2 linked regions of the Synechococcus sp. PCC 7335 genome follow. The protein of the gene in region 1 binds, or shares a complex with, the protein of each later gene. Links are inferred from orthologs where the notes say so. Each region holds a gene or a part of one and is shown on either strand. Other genes may lie near its edges.

Region 1 (3,271 bases):
AACTGGCGGAGCTAGTAGAACGGCGGCGCTGGCTTGGTATAGATTTGTTGATCAGTTTGTAGATGATCTACCCATCGAAGAATTTCCTGAATTGCCGCGTCTAGGTGGCCGTGAAGGCTCTATTCAGGCCAAACCTGTTTCCCCAGGTCGAGTGATTGCCGATAAACCGGGGGCACGTAACTCTAGCGAGAGTGAACAACGCCGCTCTGAACCTAGCACTGCACTCAGCAATACAGACTATAGCGACTCATCAAGCGATTCAGCGGATACTGACTCAGCGCCAGCACCGGTTCCTCGGCCTTCGACTCCGGCGTCAGATCCAGCTCCAACCCCAGCGCCTGCTCCTGTCTTCAGTAGCTCACCGGCCCCGGCGCCAGCGCCAGCACCGGCCCCTGCTCCAACCCCCGTCTTTAGTAGTTCTCCAGCACCTCCACCGACGCCAGCGCCAACGGCCCCTGCCCCCCCAACACCAGCACCGATTCCACTTCCGCCTACAGCTGTTCCGCCACCGCCAGCGCCAGCACCGGCCCCAGCTCCTGAACCCCCTCGACCTAGGGCCTTGGAAAACTAGAACGCTAGACAACTCTAAAGCTCAGAGTCGCTAATTAGTGGCTACTCTATAGAGTAGCTCTAGTTTACAGCCCCAAATATCATGGCTTTTTCTCAGCGCACACAATCTAGCTTTAGCTCGCCTAGCTTCCGTGAAAAGAGAAGCGGACGCACCGTTGGCCGTCAGTACCAATCGATTGTGATCATGCTTTTGCTGAGCCTTTCGATGATAGGTGGTATTGGCAGTCGTCTGGCATACCTTCAAATCGTTCAAGGGGAGCGTAACCGAGAGCTAGCTGAAGACAACCGAGTTCTACTATTACCCAGGCGACCAGCCAGAGGGACTATCTTTGATCGAAATGGTGAAGTATTAGTCGGCTCGCGGCTGTCGCATTCTGTTTCCATTTGGCCAATCTCGCTACCCAAAGAAGAGGCTGCTAAGCAGGCAGTCATCGATCGCCTAGGTCAACTGTTGGACGTGCCAATTGAGGAAATTAGCGATCGCCTGGAGCAGAGTAGTTACAACCTCAATAAGTCTGTTCCCATTGCTCGGGGTTTAAGCTCTGCTCAAACGACTGCGCTCGCAGAATATGCTGCCCAGCTACCTGGCGTCCGTGTAGAGGCAGAAGCTGTCCGCAACTACCCACGTGGCGACCTAGCCGCTCACGTTTTGGGCTACACAGGTGAGCTGGACGATGTTGAACTAGAAGGGCTGAAAGAAGATGGCTATCGGCTGGGGGATGTGATCGGCAAGATGGGGCTAGAAATGGCCCTAGAGTCCCAACTACGTGGAGAATGGGGCGGACAGCAGGTAGAAGTAGATAGTAGCGGCCGGGTGCTGAGTATTATCGGCGAAAAGCCTTCTATATCCGGTCAAGACGTGCAGACCACACTGGACATAGAGCTGCAAAGAGCTGCTGAAGAAGCGCTGGGCGATCATATAGGCGCTATTGTTGCGATTGATCCGCGTGACGGTGGGGTTAGAGCCATGGTCAGCAGACCTACCTTTGATCCGAATATTTTTTCTACTCGGGTTACTCAAGCGCAATGGGAACAGATTACTAAGAACGGCTATCCCCTGGTGAACCGTGCCATGCGAGCTTATGCACCGGCGAGTACTTTCAAAGTGATTACTGCAACAGCAGGAATGGAGTCAGGTAAGTTTTCTCCTGATGTCGTGCTACCAACCTATCCGTTTTTGACGATTGGTGGCATCCAGTTTTGGGATTGGAATAATGCGGGCTTTGGACCTTTAGGATTTAGAGGGGCAATGGCGATGAGTAGTGACACCTTCTTCTATCAAATTGGTAGAGGGGTGGGGGAGAAGAGCTTACAAAAGTGGATGCGCCAGTATGGACTTGGAGAGCGAACTGGGATTGAACTAGGTGTAGAGGAAGATAAAGGCCTAGTGCCTGACGAGGCATGGAAGCGCGAGATGTTGGATGAGCCCTGGTATCTAGGCGATACGATTAACTCTTCAATTGGTCAGGGAAACGTACTGGCAACGCCTTTGCAAATAGCTGTGATGTTTGCAGCTGTCGCTAATGGGGGCGATCGCGTAACCCCGCATTTTGTACTGGACGAGCGAACCCCTCAAGAATGGCGAACGTCTGTAGGGATGAAGCCTAGTACGATTAAAGTCTTGAAAGAGAGCCTACGCCAGGTAGTCACTGCTGGAACGGGCACTGTGATGAACGACCCAGCACTTCCTCCTGTGGCGGGGAAGAGCGGAACAGCCGAGGCCCCCCCGGGAGAAAACCACACTTGGTTTGGAGCTTATGCACCGTACGACAATCCTGAAATTGTTGTTGTCGCTTTTGGAGAGCACTCTGGGGGCGGTGGTAGCTCCTTCGCTGCACCGATGGTGAAAAAGGTATTGGAGCAGTATTTCGGTGTGAACCAAAAAGAATCCTCTAAAACGGCCCCCTGACTATATCTCTATCGTTCTCCTTACCCCCTACCCAAAGGTAGTCCCGTTCCAACCCCACATTGCCCCCTGAGAATCAGCGAAGTCGATATACGTACGATTAGGGGGAACGCCAAGGGCAGCTTGAACTTTAGCGCAAAAATCCTGACTCATCGTCTGGGTCTTGCTACTACCCATAGTGCCCACGCTCTTTATTTGGATGTAGCAAGTAGGATCGCTTGTGCCACCGAAGGTCATTGCTGTATTTGGTTCAAACGCTGTCATTACATAAGACTCGGGCTTGTTTAAATGCTTTGCCAAGCTAGCTGATAGCTGTTTGAGTAGCGCTTCAACCGTGGTTTTAGCAGGTGCTTCTACTGAAGTTTGAACTTTGATTAAAGGCATAGGACGGCACGTTTTGTGGGGGACATAGCCACTGGACAAAGGCCTGCTCAAAGAAGTCATGCCTACGGGTAAATAGCTAACCAGTTGGCTTAACCCCTTTCGCTGAGCAGAACCACTGATGAGGCAGACTTTTGAGACAGGTAGAGGCAAGCGACCAAAGCTATAGAATACTTCTATCATCTCAAACTGTACTTAGATCGACAGAGCGACCGCCTATCGAATCACCTTTAGCTAACTTGACTAGGCGATCGCTCATGGTTGAGTTAAAACTAGCCAGCTAATCAGCCAATAGAGAGACTTTCCAAAACAAACCGGAGAAGCCAGCTATTATAGAGAGAGTTTACACTTCTTCACATGACGGCGTCTTCGACCACCCACCTTTCAGTAGGCCAAAAAATTAAAGGCTTCATT
Region 2 (3,135 bases), 2.3 Mb from region 1 along the record:
TGGCGTAGAAAGTGTAGAAGTAGACGTAACTGCTGAGACTCCACAGCAAAAGGGACTGCCTGATCGCACTGGGATCGATGGCGTTAAAAATATTCTGGCAGTGACTAGCGGCAAAGGCGGCGTCGGGAAAAGTACTGTTGCGGTTAACTTAGCAGTCGCCTTAGCTAAAACCGGCGCAGCAGTGGGTCTAATCGATGCAGATATCTATGGCCCTAACGCACCGACTATGATGGGTCTTGGCGAGAGCAACGTCATCGTGCGTGAAGATAAGGGCGAGCAGGTTTTAGAACCTGCCTTCAACCACGGTGTGAAGATGGTATCGATGGGCTTTTTGATTGATCGCGATCAGCCAGTCGTGTGGCGCGGGCCGATGCTTAATGGGGTGATTCGCCAGTTTTTATACCAAGTGCAGTGGGGCGATTTGGACTATTTAGTAGTAGATATGCCTCCAGGTACGGGCGATGCACAACTGACACTAGCGCAAGCGGTTCCTATGGCCGGAGCGGTAATTGTGACGACGCCTCAAGACGTAGCGCTCTCAGATGCTAGGCGCGGGCTGAAAATGTTTGAGCAGCTAAAGGTGCCGATCTTGGGTCTAGTGGAAAATATGAGTTATTTCGTGCCGCCTGATATGCCAGAAAAGCAGTACGCCATTTTTGGAGAAGGTGGCGGCGAAAAGGCAGCAGCAGAGCTAGGCGTAGAATTATTAGGAAAGGTGCCGCTAGAGATGCCCGTAAGAGAAGGCGGCGATCGCGGTCTACCTATTATCTTATCCGATCCTGAGTCTGCTTCTGCGCAGTCACTGATGGACATTGCCAAGCAAACCGCTGCTAAAATTTCTGTGGCTGCGCTAACTTAGGGTTGACTTTTTCTTGAGTGATTTTCTCTAGCTAGTCTGGCCATCTCAAAGTTAGAGTCCGCCTTTGTCTTTGCATAATCTTTGTCTTTGCATAATCTCTGATGCATTATGAGCTCCTATTCGTCTTACTTTGCGACTCGGCAGCGGCGCTGGAAAAGACTGCTCCAGGGATGGCAAGGAATGGATTGGTTCTTATTCTTGCTGCCCGTGGGCGTCACTATCTTTGCCAGCATTCTAATTAGCAGCACTCAAAAGTACACAGGTGAAACTGGATATGCAGACAACCATCTGAGACTAGGTGCAGTCGGTGCGGTGCTAGCGCTTTTGATTGCTCGTAGTCGATACGAAGTGCTGCTGCAATGGCGATGGGTGATCTGTGCAGGGACCATTGCTTCGCTGCTTGCGGTAATGGCAATCGGAACCGAAGGCTTAGGCGCGCAGCGTTGGATTTCAATTCTTGGCTTTAACGTACAGCCCTCGGAGTTTGCCAAGCTAGGGGCCATTATCACGCTGGCGGCGACGCTAAAAGATCGAGACGCGCCAACGCCGCTTGGCATTATCAGAGCGCTGGGAATCACAGCAGTCCCTTGGGCCTTGGTGTTTTTGCAGCCAGACTTAGGGACATCACTAGTCTTTGGGGCAATTACCGCAGGCATGCTGTATTGGAGCGGGACGAATCCGGGCTGGCTGATCCTGATGGTTTCACCACTGGTTTCAGCAATTGTCTTTCATGTGTCGTTTCCAGGCTGGATTGTATGGGTGTTGCTGATGGGGGTGGTGGCATACCGCTCTTTGCCTTGGTCACCCTATAGTGCGCTGGCGGCGATCACCCTCAATGTGATGTCGGGCAAGCTGGGTGAGGTGATGTGGGGCTTTTTGAAAGACTATCAGAAAGACCGCCTGATTTTGTTTTTAGATCCCCAAAAGGATCCGCTTGGAGGCGGCTATCACCTAATTCAGTCACGGATTGCAATTGGGGCTGGAGAAGTGTGGGGCCGGGGGTTGTTTCAAGGCACACAAACGCAGCTCAGCTTTATTCCAGAGCAGCACACCGACTTTATTTTTTCGGCAGTAGGCGAAGAGCTAGGATTTGTGGGTGGGATGGTTTTGCTTTTTGCTTTCTGGCTGATCTGTTTGCGGCTAGTGATGATTGCTCACGGCGCCAAAGACAACTTCGGCTCATTGTTAGCCATTGGTGTACTGTCGATGATTGTCTTTCAGGCGATGATCAACATCAGTATGACGATTGGTCTAGCACCAATTACGGGCATCCCGCTGCCCTGGATGAGCTATGGACGCTCAGCACTGCTGACAAATTTTATTGCCATTGGGCTAGTGGAATCGGTAGCGACGAACTCTCGCTCTAAACCAAAATTTGGAGCCGCTAAGGGTTCAAGAGAGTGAAGCGGGTCAGTTGGTTTTTACCTGATGTCGCTAAGCTAGGTCTAATATCTGATAAGAATTGTTTTCCTTTGATAGATGTGCCATGGAGTTAGCAACATACGAGCCCCCGGTTTCAGCTTTACTCACTTATGGAAGTTGCCTAGATGTCGATAAAAAGGTGAGTGATCCAGAGCGCGATCGCCTTGTCGAGCAAATACTGTCGGCTGGACCTGAGAACATAGATAGATCGTTAATCTCTCAACTAAAGCCTTCTTATAAGTTCGAGAGCTGGCCAGACTATATAGAAGAACTAGGCATTACCTCTGAGCACATCCCGGCGCTAATCCGGATGGCAACCGATGCAGATCTCAATCAGGCAGACGTTGAGTCTTTAGAGGTGTGGGCTCCGGTGCATGCTTGGCGATGTTTAGGCTTGTTGAAGGCCCAAGAAGCGATTGAACCGCTATTAGGTCTATTTACGGGAGAGGAGTACGCTGATTGGACTAGAGAAGAAATTCCTTGGGTGCTGGGGATGATTGGGGAGCAGGCGATCGCGCCAACATCTCTTTTCCTAGCCAGCCGCAAACAGGATATGTGGGATCGCATAGCAGCGGTTTCTGCCTTTGAGCATATAGCGGTTTTGCATCCAGAGCTAAAAGAAACCTGTATTAGAAAGCTGGCTTCGCAGCTAGCAGATTGCAAGTACAACTCCGAAGAGCTTAATGCATTTCTCGTCAGTACACTCGTCGAATTAGAAGCCGTTTCTAAGACAGATCTGATCGAAAGAGTGTATGCCAGCAATGCAATTGATGAGACCATCTGCGGTACTTGGCCAAGCGTGCAAGTAGATTTGGGACTGGCCAAAGAAGAAGACTTTGACCCATCTGAGCTAA

What was found.
Region 2: the proteins of mrdA (region 1) and rodA are in contact, whole or in part, in a crystal structure (PDB 6PL5), measured with the Thermus thermophilus proteins. The link is inferred for Synechococcus sp. PCC 7335 from one-to-one orthologs. Residues at the interface, in WP_223903432.1 of Thermus thermophilus: Arg4, Ile5, His6, Leu8, Ala9, Phe12, Ala15, Leu16, Leu19, Gly20, Arg22, Ala23, Trp24, Leu26, Gln27, Val28, Tyr31, Tyr34, Leu36, Leu43, Thr45, Asp47, Lys156, Gln157, Gly158, Ser160, Val184, Leu201, Glu202; in WP_223903423.1 of Thermus thermophilus: Phe161, Val165, Phe168, Val169, Leu172, Pro198, Tyr199, Glu202, Tyr211, Arg212, Asp213, Gln220, Val221, Gln223, Ser224, Ile226, Ala227, Ile228, Gly229, Ser230, Gly266, Phe267, Val270, Leu274, Tyr277, Gly278, Leu281, Phe285, Leu289, Arg297.

What each region holds. Positions count from the first base shown.
Region 1 is NZ_DS989904.1:4,037,757-4,041,027, forward strand. The notes cover bases 114-3,065. They hold mrdA (penicillin-binding protein 2), read left to right. Parts: upstream 114-652; coding sequence 653-2,479; downstream 2,480-3,065. Other genes in these bases: S7335_RS16975 (transglycosylase domain-containing protein), read left to right, coding at 114-571; S7335_RS16985 (phenylpyruvate tautomerase MIF-related protein), read right to left, coding at 2,507-2,860. Also shown: more of S7335_RS16975, read left to right, coding at 1-113; S7335_RS16990 (folate/biopterin family MFS transporter), read left to right, coding at 3,215-3,271. UniProt on the Escherichia coli protein: Catalyzes cross-linking of the peptidoglycan cell wall. Responsible for the determination of the rod shape of the cell. Is probably required for lateral peptidoglycan synthesis and maintenance of the correct diameter during lateral and centripetal growth.
Region 2 is NZ_DS989904.1:1,690,729-1,693,863, reverse strand. What follows is about bases 300-3,115. They hold rodA (rod shape-determining protein RodA), read left to right. Parts: upstream 300-967; coding sequence 968-2,263; downstream 2,264-3,115. Other genes in these bases: S7335_RS07485 (HEAT repeat domain-containing protein), read left to right, coding at 2,346-3,115; S7335_RS07495 (Mrp/NBP35 family ATP-binding protein), read left to right, coding at 300-859. Outside these bases: more of S7335_RS07495, read left to right, coding at 1-299; more of S7335_RS07485, read left to right, coding at 3,116-3,135. UniProt on the Escherichia coli protein: Peptidoglycan polymerase that is essential for cell wall elongation. Also required for the maintenance of the rod cell shape. Functions probably in conjunction with the penicillin-binding protein 2 (mrdA).